One region of the Nesterenkonia aethiopica genome, then DNA from elsewhere that is predicted to be linked to it. Evidence: predicted binding sites of a transcription regulator. Region 1 holds the regulator's gene; each other region holds the start of a gene.
What was found. Region 1 encodes HspR, which represses chaperone genes until heat shock. Its sites were predicted from a motif close to AAGTTGAGTCNNNNNGACTCAACTT; they were not measured.
Positions count from the first base shown of each region.

Region 1 (4,134 bases):
AGTACGTCAACTACCGGCGCCGCGTGGAGCGGGACCGGGCCGTGGAGCGGGACCGCACCGTCGGTCACGTCATCACCGGCCTGATGCCGGTGCTGGACGACATCCACGCCGCCCGGCAGGCCGGTGACCTGGCCGACGGGCCCTTCGCGGCCATCGCCGCGAAGCTGGAATCGCTGCTGCAGCACCAGGGCCTCGAGCGCATCGACGAAGAAGGCGTGCCCTTCGACCCGTCGGTCCACGAGGCGCTCATGCAGCAGCCGCACCCAGAGATCCCCGCCGACCACGTGGCCGCGGTGCTGCGGGCGGGCTACCGCCACGGCGACCGTGTGCTGCGCGCGGCCCAGGTGATGGTCTCCACCGGCCCGGCCGAGTGAGCCGAGCCTGACTCTCCGTGCCGACGGCCCGCACCGGGCCGTCGGCACGGATCGGCCGACGCCGTCGTCGCGGAGCGTCGCAGCCCACGACGTCGGCATACAGACAGCGCACCACGCGCAGGCCCCGCCCGGCGGGGTCGCAGAAGAGAAGCAGGGAGGGAGGCGCCGTGGCCTCGCAGGATTGGATCAACAAGGACTTCTACGCCATCCTGGGCGTCTCCAAGGACGCGTCCGAGGACGAGATCAAGAAGGCCTACCGGAAGCTCGCCCGGACGTACCACCCGGACAAGAACCCGGGGGACGAGGCCGCTGAGCAGAAGTTCAAGGATGTCTCCGAGGCCCACACCGTGCTCTCCGACAAGCAGCAGAGGGAGCAGTACGACGCCATCCGGGCCATGGGCTCGGGCGCCCGCTTCTCCGGAGCCCCGGGCGGCGCCGGCGGCGCCTCCGGATTCGAGGACATCTTCGGCGGGCTCTTCGGCGACGCCGGCGGCTTCGGCCGCGGGGGTCGAGGCGGCCCCGACTTCTCCGACATCTTCGGTGGCATGGGCGGTCGGTTCGGCGGCGGCTTCGGCGGGGGCGCCCCGGCCAAGGGCGCCGACCGCACCGCGAAGACCACCATCTCCTTCGCCGGGGCCGTCCGCGGCACCACGGTGGGTCTGCGCGAACCGGACGGCAACGTCATCGACGTCCGGATCCCCGCCGGGGTGAAGGAGGGCCAGAAGGTCCGCGTCAAGGGCAAGGGCCAGCAGGGACCCGGCGGCGCCGGCGACCTGCTGGTGGAGGTGGCGATCACCCCGCACCGGTTCTACGAGCGCGACGGTGACGACATCCGCATCCACCTTCCCGTCTCCTTCGACGAGGCCGTGCTGGGCACCACCGTCCAAGTGCCCACCGTGCACGGGGAGAAGGTGCGGATCAAGGTCCCTGCCGGCACCACCTCGGGCCGCACCCTTCGGCTGAAGGGGCACGGGGTCCGGCGGAAGTCCCACCAGGGGGACATGCTCGTCGTCGTGGACGTGCAGGTGCCCCAGGACCTCTCCGAGGAGGCGGTGGAGGCCGTGAAGGCCTACGCGGAGGCGACTCGCGACGTCGACCCCCGCGGCGACCTGGACGCCCGGGCCGCCCTGTGACCGGGCCCGCCGCTGCGGGATGATGGAGAGACGAGACCGACCCGCCCCGGCGCGGCCGGGCGGGAACGGAGGAGGTGAGCAGCAGTGGCCAGGAGACGTCGCTCCGAGATCGCCGGGGAGGACCCGCGGCTGATCGAGGCGGAGCACCGGCATGCTCCGCTGTTCGTCATCTCCGTGGCCGCCGAGCTGGCGGACATGCACCCGCAGACGCTGCGCCAGTACGACCGCATCGGCCTGGTCACCCCGCGGCGCCAGGGCGGCCGGCACCGTCGGTACTCGCCCTATGACATCGAACAGCTCCGGCAGATCCAGCAGCTCTCCCAGGAGGGCGTCTCCCTGGAGGGCATCCGGCGGATCATCGAGCTGCAGAACCGTGTGGAGGAGCTCGAGGAGACCGTGGAGGAGCTGCGCTACGAACTCCGCGAGGCTGAGCGGCACTCCACCAAGCCACGGGTCTTCGCCGTCGGCCCGCACGGCGACGTGGTCACGGTGGCCCGAGGCCGCCGGGCCCGCACCAGCACCCAGGCGCTGGTGCTCTGGGACCCGCGCCGCCGCTGACCGGGTGTGTTGCCCGAGTACCCGCCCCGCACACCCTGTCCCGCCCACCCCGTCGAGCGGTGATCTGTGCGTCAGGAGGGGTCAGGGGCGGGCGGCGACGTCGGCGAGCAGTCCCGCCAGCAGCGCCGTCTGCGGCGCGATCTCCGAGACCAGAATGTGCTCATGGACCGCATGCGGCCCTTCGCCGACGGCACCGAGGCCGTCGAGGACCGGCAGCCCCAGGGCGGAGACGAAGTTCGCGTCGGAGGCTCCGCCCACCGCGGCCGGGGTGATCCTCCGCCCCAGACCTGCGGCCAGGCGCTCCACCCGGTCCATGGCCGCTCGGGAGGCCGGGGTCGGATTCATCGGGGGCCGATTGGCATCCACCGCGATCTCCAGTCGCAGCCGAGGGTCGGCGGCATGGGGCTGCGGCAGCCGCAGGGCGCGCAGACCCTCGGCCACCCGGTCCTGCTCGGCCGCTTCGGTCACGCGCACATCCACCTGGCAGGTGGCCTGACCGGCCACCACATTGCGGCTGGTGCCCCCGTGGAAGGTGCCCACGGTGACGGTGGTCCCGTCATCCGGGGAGGCCAGGGCGACGATGTCGGGCACGACGGCGGCCAGCGCGTGCACCGCACTGGCCCCCTTCTCCGGTTCCAACCCGGCATGGGCCTGCACGCCGTGCACGGTCAGGTCCGCGAAGACCATGCCCTTGCGGCGGTCCTTGGGCTGACCGGCCGCACTGGGCTCCGGCACCAGTGTCAGCGCGGACTGCGCCGCGGCGGCCTCGATCGCCGGGCGCCCCGCGGTCGAACCGATCTCCTCATCGCCGGTGAGCAGCAGCCGCAGCGGAGCATGCGGCACTCCGAGCTCGCGCAGCGCGCGCACTGCCCAGAGGGTCTGGACGATGCCGAACTTCATGTCCAGCACGCCCGGGCCGGTGAGGCGGTCGCCCTCGGCGGTCAGGGGCCAGCCGGTGATCGTGCCGGCTGGCCAGACCGTGTCGTAGTGGCACACCGAGAGTACGGAGCTCTCCAGCTCCGTGATCTCGCCGCCGTCGACGTCGCGTCCCGGCCACCGCAGATCCAGCACGTCGCCGTGGACGCCGCCGTCGGTGCGGGCCTCGGCCTGCGGCTCACCGAGGCGTTCCACCGCCAGGGTGCGGATCACCTCCAGCCCGGCGTCGAGCAGCGCCTTGTCATGGCTGGGCGTCTCCGCGTGCACGATGCGCCGCAGGTCCTCCAGGAGGTGCTCCTGGTGGGTGGCGGCGTGGTTCCGCAGCGCCGGCATCGGGATGCCGGCCACGGCGTCGGGGCGGGCAGACGTCGTCGGGGTGCTCTCCATCGGGGTCCTGTCTCTCCTGGTCATGGTCGTCTCCTCAGCGCACCGGCACTCCGGGCCCGAGCGGGATCCCGAGGGCCCACCACAGCACGAAGAACAGGAACCAGGCGCACAGCAGCGCCACGGAGACCGGCAGCGTCAGGGAGACCAGGGTGCCGATTCCGGCCTTCGGGTAGTACCGCTGCAGATACCCCAGCACCAGGGCGAAGTAGGGGCTCATGGGGGAGATGATGTTGGTGGGGGAGTCCCCGATGCGGAACAGCATCTGGGTGACCTCCGGGGAGGTGCCCACCAGCATGAGCATGGGCACCAGCACCGGGGCCATGAGGGTGTACTGCGCAGACCCCGAGGTGATGGTCAGGTTGAACAGCGCGACCAGCAGCACGACGCCGGCGAACATCACCACCACGGGCAGGTCCAGCCGCTCCAGCAGGTGGGCGCCCTCGATGGCCAGCACCATCCCGATGTTCGACCAGCTGAAGTAGGCGATGAACTGGGCTGCCGCGAAGAACAGCACCACCACGCCGGAGAGCTCCTTGATGGAGCGTCCCATCAGCTCCGGGATGTCCCGCGGGCGGGTGATGGTGCCAGCTGTGACCCCGTAGGTGACGCCCACCGCCAGGAAGGCCAGCGCGATCGGCACGGCGATGTCGGTCAGCAGCGGGGAGTCGAGCACGTCCCCGCTCTCGGCCTGGAACGGCGAGCCGGGCAGCAGCAACAGAGTGAAGTACACCGCAAGGAAGCCTGCC
Region 1 is NZ_BAAAVT010000014.1:50,672-54,805, forward strand. It holds gene ABD658_RS11295 (nucleotide exchange factor GrpE) at 1-374, shown strand, start outside; gene ABD658_RS11300 (DnaJ C-terminal domain-containing protein) at 542-1,507, shown strand; gene ABD658_RS11305 (heat shock protein transcriptional repressor HspR) at 1,637-2,065, shown strand; gene ABD658_RS11310 (M20/M25/M40 family metallo-hydrolase) at 2,147-3,412, opposite strand; gene ABD658_RS11315 (AbgT family transporter) at 3,423-4,134, opposite strand, start outside.

Region 2 (4,134 bases), on a different contig from region 1:
ACCTCGCCCTGGTGGACGACCTCGCCGCGGCGATCTCCGCCGCACGAACCCGACTGCCGCACACCGTGCACATCGAGGTGGAGGTCGACCGGATCGACCAGATCGCCCCGGCGCTGGCCGGCGGGGCCGACACGATCATGCTGGACAACTTCTCCCTCCCGGAGCTGCGCCGCGGAGTGGAGATCATCGCCGGCCGTGCCGTGGTCGAGGCCTCCGGAGGCATCACCCTGGACACGATCGGCCAGGTGGCCGCCACCGGCATCGATGTCATCAGCGTCGGCGCATTGACCCATGGCGTGCCGGCCGTGGACCTCGGACTCGACTTCACGACGTCGCGCTGAACCCTCAGTGCGCCGCAGCACCCGACCCGGCGAAGGATCCTCCCATGACACAGACCCCCGAGCCGCAGGAGCAGCCGACGCTCTCCGGGCCCTGCACGGTCTACCTGGACGCGGCCGCCTCGGCCCCGGTGCGCCGCGAGGTCCTGGAGGCCATGTGGCCGCTGCTCGCCGGGGTGCACGCCAATCCTTCGAGCCGACACGAGCCCGGACTCGCCGCCGAGCGTGCCCTGACCGACGCCCGCTCTCGCGTCGCCCGGACCCTGGGAGCCCGACCAGGAGAGATCCTGTTCACCTCGGGCGGGACCGAGTCCGACAATGCCGCGGTCAAGGGGATCGCCTTGGCGGCCCCCCGAGGCCGGCACGTGCTGATCTCCGCACTGGAGCACCCAGCGGTCTCAGAATCGGCCTCCTGGCTGGAGAGGATCGGCTACGAGGTGGACGTTCTGCCTGTGGACGATGCCGGAGTCGTCGACCCCGCCGAGCTGCAGCGCCGCCTGCGGTCTGACACCACCTTGGTCAGCGTACAGACGGCCTCCAACGAGATCGGCACGGTCCAGGACATCGCCTCCCTGGCGGCCGTCGCCGCCGAGACCGGCACGCCGTTCCACACCGATGCGGTCCAGGCGGCTGGATCCGAGACCATTGACGTCCGCGAACTCGGGGTGCAGGCCCTGAGCCTCGCCGGTCACAAGCTCGGCACCCCGAAAGGCGTCGGCGTCCTGTGGCTGCGGCGTCGGACCCCCTTCGAGCCGCTGATCCACGGCGGCGGCCAGCAGCGCGGCCGACGCTCCGGCACGGAGGACGTCGCCGGCGCCGTCGGCATGGCCACCGCGCTGGAGCTCGCCGCCGCAGAGGACACCGAGACGCTGCGTCGGCGACGCGACGACTTCATCGCCGCCGTCGAGGAGGGTGTCCCCGGAGCTCGCCTGACCGGTCACCGCATCCGGCGGCTGGCCGGTCACGCCTCCTTCGTCCTGCCGGGCCGCAGTGGAGAATCCGTGCTGTTGGATCTGGAGCGGGCTGGGATCTTCTGCTCCTCCGGTTCCGCCTGCGCCGCCGGCTCCTCGGAGGCGAGTCCCAGCCTGACGGCTATGGGCGTGCCGGAGGACCTGGCACAGACCGCCGTCCGGTTCACCTTCGGCGTCAACACCTCATCAGCTGACCTCGCACGTGCCGCTGAGGCACTGATCCGCAGTGCCTGTGCGGCACCATGAGGGCCAGCGACACGACGATATGAAAACCTGAGCATATGACGCTCAACTTTGGAATACGACGCCCCGGACAGCTGTTGATCTGACTGCAAGCCGTCAACCAGACAACAGATCGAAAGGGGCTGATCCTCATGACCACCCGTCTGACCCGCCTGGACCCGCTGTCCCTGATGGACGACGTCTTCCGGTCCCTGCGCACCCCGCTGTTCGACTCCGCGGCCTTCGCGGCTCCCCGCATGGAATCAGGACAAGCCACGGGCTTCGTCCCCGCCGTCGACGCCCACCGCGACGGCGAGGACCTGGTGCTGCGTGTGGACCTTCCCGGAGTGGACCCGGAGAAGGACGTGTCGGTGGAGCTGACCGGACGCAGCCTCACCGTCTCCGGTGAGCGCCGTGACGAGCGCGAGGCCGAAGGACTGCGCGAGGTCCGCTACGGCAGCTTCTCCCGGACAGTGACCCTGCCGCAGGAGGTCCCTTCGGACTCCGTGACCGCCGCCTACGACGCCGGCGTGCTGACCGTGAGGGTCGCAGGCGTCTACTCCGCGGAGACTCCGCAGCGCATCCAGGTGACCCGGTCCGGCTCCGGCGCCCAGGAACAGATCGAGAGCTGACCCCGACCGACGGCCGGACGCACGCTCAGAGCTCCGCCAACAGAGCCTTCCAGAACGGCTTCCAGCGGTCGATCGCCTCGGGCGAGTCGAGCTTCGCGTGCTCCAGGCCGATGGTCGCCCGGTCGCCGCCCTTCGCTGCGACGCCCACGACCACCCTGGTGCCGTCCTCCAAGGAGGCCCGCCAGTACCGACGCTTCGGGGTCTCGGAGGTCGTGGGCGCCTGTGCGAGCCCGACGCCGTTGAACTCCTCACGGTCCGCGACGAGCTCCGTCCAGGCCGCCCACGCCTCCTCCCGCGTGCCGCGGAACGTCGTGCTGGCCGAGGCCTGGAACATCCCGTCGCTGGTCTGACCCGGAACCCGCAGCCCATGATGCTGCTCATAGGCCACCGCCACGCCCTGGGCCCACCAGCCGGGATTGTCGAGGCCGTCGGGCATACGTGCGATCGCGAGTCCAGCGATCTGCGGATGGTCCATCTCGCGGGCGCCCGCGCCGTCGAGCTCCTCGACCCAGGTGTCCCACGCTCGGCCCGTCGCGCGGGCGATCGCCGCTGTGTTCTGTGACGTCACCATGGACTGATCGTAGTCGGCCCGCGTCGGCAGGAGTAGGCTTGTCAGCGGCCCGACGACCGAACAGGAGCGCCCATGAGCCACCCGCCCTACCTCGCCGCCGACGACCGCTACTCGAGGCTGGACTACCGCCGGGTGGGGCGTTCCGGCCTGATGCTGCCACCGCTCTCGCTGGGCCTGTGGCACAACTTCGGCGACGACGTCCCTTTCCAGCGTCAGCGCGACATCGTGCGCTTCGCCTTCGACTCCGGCATCACCCATTTCGACCTGGCGAACAACTACGGTCCCCCTCCGGGTTCGGCGGAGATCAACTTCGGCCGGCTCATGAGGGAGGACCTCGCCCCCTACCGGGATGAGCTCATCATCTCCACCAAGGCGGGCTGGACCATGCACCCGGGCCCCTATGGTGGGCCGGGCGGCAGCCGGAAGTACCTGCTCTCCAGCCTGGATGCGTCGTTGGACCGTCTCGGGCTGGACTATGTGGACATCTTCTACTCCCATCGCCCGGATGCGGACACCCCGCTCGAGGAGACGATGGCCGCCCTGGACACCGCCGTCCGCTCCGGCAGGGCCCTGTACGCGGGAATCTCCTCCTACTCCCCGGCAGACACCCGCCGGGCCGCGGCGATCCTGAAGGAGCTCGGCACTCCCCTGCTGATCCACCAGCCCTCCTATTCGATGTTCAACCGCTGGATCGAACATGACGGACTGCTGGACGTCGTGGAGGATGAAGGCGTGGGCGTGATCGCCTTCAGCGCGCTCGCCCAGGGCATGCTCACCGAGAAGTACCTCGGCGGCGTCCCGGAGGACTCCCGTGCGGCGACCAAGCCCTCCTTTCGGGACGGCTTCCTCAGCGAGGAGAATCTGGCGCGCATCCGTGCGCTCCACGACATCGCCCAGCGGCGTGGCCAGACGCTGGCCCAGATGGCACTCGCCTGGGCGCTGCGCGACGAGCGTGTCACCTCGCTGGTGATCGGGGCCAGCCGGGTGGAGCAGCTGGAGCAGAACCTGCAAGCTCTGGACAGCGATCCGTTCCATGACGAGGAGCTGGCCGAGATCGACCGGCACGCGGTCGACGCCGGGATCGACATCTGGGGCGACGCGCGCCGCAGCACCTCCTCCTGACCCGGCCCGTCAGGCGAGGCGGAAATCCACCACGTCGACGACGTCGTCATCGACGATGTGCGGATAGTGGGTGCGCAGCCCGGTGCGGAGGGCCTCGAGGCTCGAGGCGTTCTCCCGCCGCACATCGTCGGCGGTCAGCTCCCCGAATCGGCGCTGCCCGATGGTCTCCACGACGCCGGACAGCACCTGGAACCCCGCGGCCTCCGCCTGCTCGAAGACCATGGTCACCGGGCCGATCCGCTGGGGGTCTCCCAGCCGGATGGTCACGGTCTTGCGAC
Region 2 is NZ_BAAAVT010000029.1:6,389-10,522, reverse strand. It holds gene nadC (carboxylating nicotinate-nucleotide diphosphorylase) at 1-341, shown strand, start outside; gene ABD658_RS14965 (cysteine desulfurase family protein) at 386-1,555, shown strand; gene ABD658_RS14960 (Hsp20/alpha crystallin family protein) at 1,684-2,163, shown strand; gene ABD658_RS14955 (hypothetical protein) at 2,189-2,734, opposite strand; gene mgrA (L-glyceraldehyde 3-phosphate reductase) at 2,807-3,856, shown strand; gene ABD658_RS14945 (ASCH domain-containing protein) at 3,866-4,134, opposite strand, start outside.
Region 2: a site for HspR is predicted at 1,580-1,604, ahead of ABD658_RS14960 (Hsp20/alpha crystallin family protein). Genes of this name have one in related genera too.

Region 3 (4,134 bases), on a different contig from region 1:
ACCCCCTCCTGACGCAGGTGGACGGCGTCATCTACATGGCTCATCTGTCGGTCTTCGCCTTCGCAGCAGGGCTGTTCGTGGCCGGCGGGATGCGCCGCGACGGACCCTGGCACTACGCCCGCGCCCGCACGGTCACCTTCCTGTGGCTCTACACCCTGTGGTCCACCCTGCAGCTGCTGATGAAGATCGCCGTGGGCTCGGTGGTCAACGACCCGGTCTCGCCGGTGGAGCTGCTGAGGATCTGGGAGCCGAAGGAGCAGTTCTGGTTCTTCGGGTGGCTCACCCTGATGATGCTGCTCGCGGCCGCAGCCCGGCCCTGGATCAGCCGTCGGGCCGCCGCAGTGACCCTCGGGGCCGCCGCCGTCGGCTCGCTGGCGGTGTGGGGGCTGAACTGGAACGTCCTCGGTGGTGAGGGCCTCGCGCTGACGGTCTTCTTCTTCGCGGGAGTGGTGCTGACCGGGCGCCGTCTGCTCGGCTGGATGCAGGGCCTCCGCGTCGTGCCGGTGCTCCTCGTGCTCGTCGTGGGCGGCGCCGTGTGGGTGGTGCTGGGCGCCACGCTGCTGGGGACACCGCCCACGGCCTACGGGAGTCTCCGCACCGTCTCCAGCGTGGCGCTCGGTGTCGTCGGCTCGAGCGCCGGCGTCGTCGCCGTCCTCGCGGTGTCCTGGCTGTTGGCGCGGAGGTCCGCGGGCATGCGCTGGCTGGCGTGGATCGGTGAGCGGTCGCTGGTGGTGTTCGTCGCGCATGTGTTCTTCACGGCGAGCACGCGCATCGCGCTCAGCGCGGTGGGAGTCGACTCCCTCGGCGTCCACGTGGTGGTGCCTACCCTCGCCGGCGTCGTCGGGCCGCTGGTGCTCTACGTCGTCGCACTGCGGCTGCGGCAGGACTGGGTGTTCGAGGCCCCGCGGTGGCTGAGACGCCTCACCCGTGCTGACCGGAGTCCCGCCCCGCGTCCCTGAAGGCGGGTGGGTTCTCGTGTCCCGGGCGGGAATATGCACCCCATGCCCAAAGTTGAGTATCATTGACTCAAGTTTGCATGACAGGGCTCGCCGGACCTGATGTACTACAGGTGAGGGCCCGCCGAGGCGCTGAGAAAGGAGCCTTCACCCCATGGACGTCAAGCTCACCACGAAGTCGCAGGAGGCCGTGTCGGCCGCCGCGATGAACGCCAGCACCGCTGGGAACCCGCAGATCGAACCGGCCCACATCCTCAAGGCGCTGATGGACCAGCGGGAGTCCGTGGCCGTCGCGCTGCTCAAGGCCGCCGGGGCGGACCCCGACGCCGTCTCCACCCGGGCCTCCGCGGCCATCCGGCAGCTGCCGGCCACCAGCGGCGACGCCGTCGCGGCCCCGCAGTTCTCCCAGGCCGGGCTGTCCGTCATCAGGGCCGCGCAGGCAGAGGCCGAGCAGATGGGCGACGACTACGTCTCCACCGAGCACCTGCTGCTCGGTGTGGCCGCTGACGCCGGACCCGCCGGCCGCGCCCTGTCCGAGGCGCAGGCCGGCCCGGAGGCGCTGAAGGCCGAGCTGCCCGGACTGCGCGGCGACCGCAAGGTCACCACCCCGGATCCGGAGAACACCTTCCAGTCGCTGGAGAAGTTCGGCACCGACCTCACCGAGGTCGCCCGCTCCGGCAAGCTGGATCCCGTCATCGGGCGCGACTCCGAGATCCGCCGCGTGGTCCAGGTGCTCTCCCGGCGCACCAAGAACAACCCCGTGCTCATCGGTGAGCCCGGCGTCGGCAAGACCGCCGTCGTCGAAGGGCTGGCGCAGCGCATCGTGGCCGGCGACGTCCCCGAGTCCCTGCGGGACAAGACGCTGATCTCCCTGGACCTCGGGGCGATGATCGCCGGAGCGAAGTACCGCGGCGAGTTCGAGGAGCGGCTCAAGGCCGTCCTGGAGGAGATCAAGGCGGCCGAGGGCGGGATCATCACCTTCCTCGACGAGCTCCACACCGTGGTCGGCGCCGGCGCCTCCGAAGGTTCCATGGACGCGGGCAACATGCTCAAGCCCATGCTGGCCCGCGGCGAGCTGCGGCTCATCGGTGCCACCACCCTGGACGAGTACCGGGAGAACGTGGAGTCCGACGCCGCCCTGGAGCGCCGCTTCCAGCAGGTCTACGTGGGCGAGCCCTCAGTGGAGGACACCATCGGCATCCTCCGTGGCGTGAAGGAACGCTACGAGGCCCACCACAAGGTGGCCATCGCCGACAACGCCCTGGTGGCCGCCGCCTCGCTGTCCGACCGGTACATCACCGGACGTCAGCTGCCGGACAAGGCCATCGACCTCATCGACGAGGCCGCCTCCCGGCTCCGCATGGAGATCGATTCCGCGCCGGTGGAGATCGATGAGCTGCGCCGGGTGGTGGACCGTCTGACCATGGAGGAGATGGCCCTGGCGGAGGAGACCGACGCCGGCTCCGCCGAGCGCCTGCAGGCGCTGCGGGGCGACCTCGCGGACAAGAAGGAGGAGCTCGCCGAGCTCACTGCCCGCTGGGAGGCCGAGAAGTCTGAGCTCAACCGGGCCGGTGAGCTGCGCGTCCAGCTCGACGACCTGCGCAGCCAGGCCGAGCGCGCCCAGCGCGAGGGGGACCTCGCCGAGGCCTCCCGTCTGCTCTACGGGGAGATCCCCCAGCTGGAGCAGCGCCTGGCCGACGCCGAGGCCCAGGAGAGCTCGCCCGGGGAGGGCCGGGGTGCCCGCATGGTCTCCGAGGAGGTCGACGCCGACGGCATCGCCGAGGTCATCTCCGCCTGGACCGGGATCCCCGCGGGCCGTCTGATGCAGGGCGAGACCGAGAAGCTGCTCCACATGGAGGAGCTCATCGGCTCCCGGCTCATCGGTCAGCACAAGGCGGTCGCCAGCGTGGCCGACGCCGTCCGTCGGGCCCGCACCGGGGTCTCCGACCCGGACCGGCCCACCGGTTCCTTCCTGTTCCTGGGTCCCACCGGGGTGGGCAAGACCGAGCTGGCCAAGGCGCTGGCCGAGTTCCTCTTCGACGACGAGCGCTCCATGGTGCGCATCGACATGTCCGAGTACTCGGAGAAGCACTCCGTGGCCCGGCTGGTCGGCGCGCCTCCCGGGTACGTCGGCTTCGACGAGGGCGGTCAGCTCACCGAGGCGGTGCGGCGGCGCCCCTACTCGGTGGTGCTGCTGGACGAGGTGGAGAAGGCCCACCATGAGGTCTTCGACATCCTGCTCCAGGTCCTCGACGACGGCCGCCTCACCGACGGGCAGGGCCGCACCGTGGACTTCCGCAACGTGGTGCTGATCCTGACCTCCAACCTGGGCTCCCAGTTCCTGGTGGACCAGTCGCTGGAGGCCGACGCCCAGCGCAAGGCCGTCATGGAGGTGGTCAACCGGTCCTTCAAGCCGGAGTTCCTCAACCGCCTGGACGACATCGTGATGTTCGACCCGCTGTCCATGGAGCAGCTCAGCAGCATCGTGGACCTGCAGATCGGGTCCCTGCAGGAGCGGATGGCCTCCCGCCGTCTGGTCCTGGAGGTCACCGACCCGGCCCGCGAGTGGCTGGCCTTCACCGGCTACGACCCCGCCTACGGGGCGCGACCCCTGCGTCGGCTGGTGCAGCGGGAGATCGGTGACCAGCTGGCCAAGGCGCTGCTCTCCGGTGCGGTGGAGGACGGCGACACCGTCCTGGTGGACCGGCAGGAGCTCTCCCTGGAGGAGGATTCCGTGCACGGGCTCACCGTGGCGAAGAAGGATGCGGCAGTGACGGGCTGAGGCCGCGTGATCCCTCCGTCGAGTGGCCGCGAATCCCGGCATCTGCCCAGCGACGCGCCGCGACACGGGTGAAAGTACCGCGATTCGTGGCCACTCGATGCTGCTGGGGGGCTGCTCAGAGGTGGATGCCCTCGCGGGCCAGCAGACGGCGCTTCGTGGTCACCCCGCCGAAGCCGTATCCGCCGATGGAGCCGTCCGCCAGGATCACCCGGTGGCAGGGGATCGCGAACGCCACCAGGTTGTGTGCACAGGCGCTCGCCGCAGCCCGGTGGGCCAGCGGCCGTCCCGCCATCTGCGCCAGCTCCGCGTAGGAGACCGTCTCGCCGGCCGGCACCTCGCGCAGCGCCGACCACACCTGCTGCCGATACTCCGAACCCGGCTGGACGACGACGAGGC
Region 3 is NZ_BAAAVT010000009.1:66,952-71,085, forward strand. It holds gene ABD658_RS08260 (acyltransferase family protein) at 1-959, shown strand, start outside; gene clpB (ATP-dependent chaperone ClpB) at 1,111-3,738, shown strand; gene ABD658_RS08270 (methylated-DNA--[protein]-cysteine S-methyltransferase) at 3,854-4,134, opposite strand, start outside.
Region 3: a site for HspR is predicted at 1,009-1,033, ahead of clpB (ATP-dependent chaperone ClpB). Genes of this name have one in related genera too.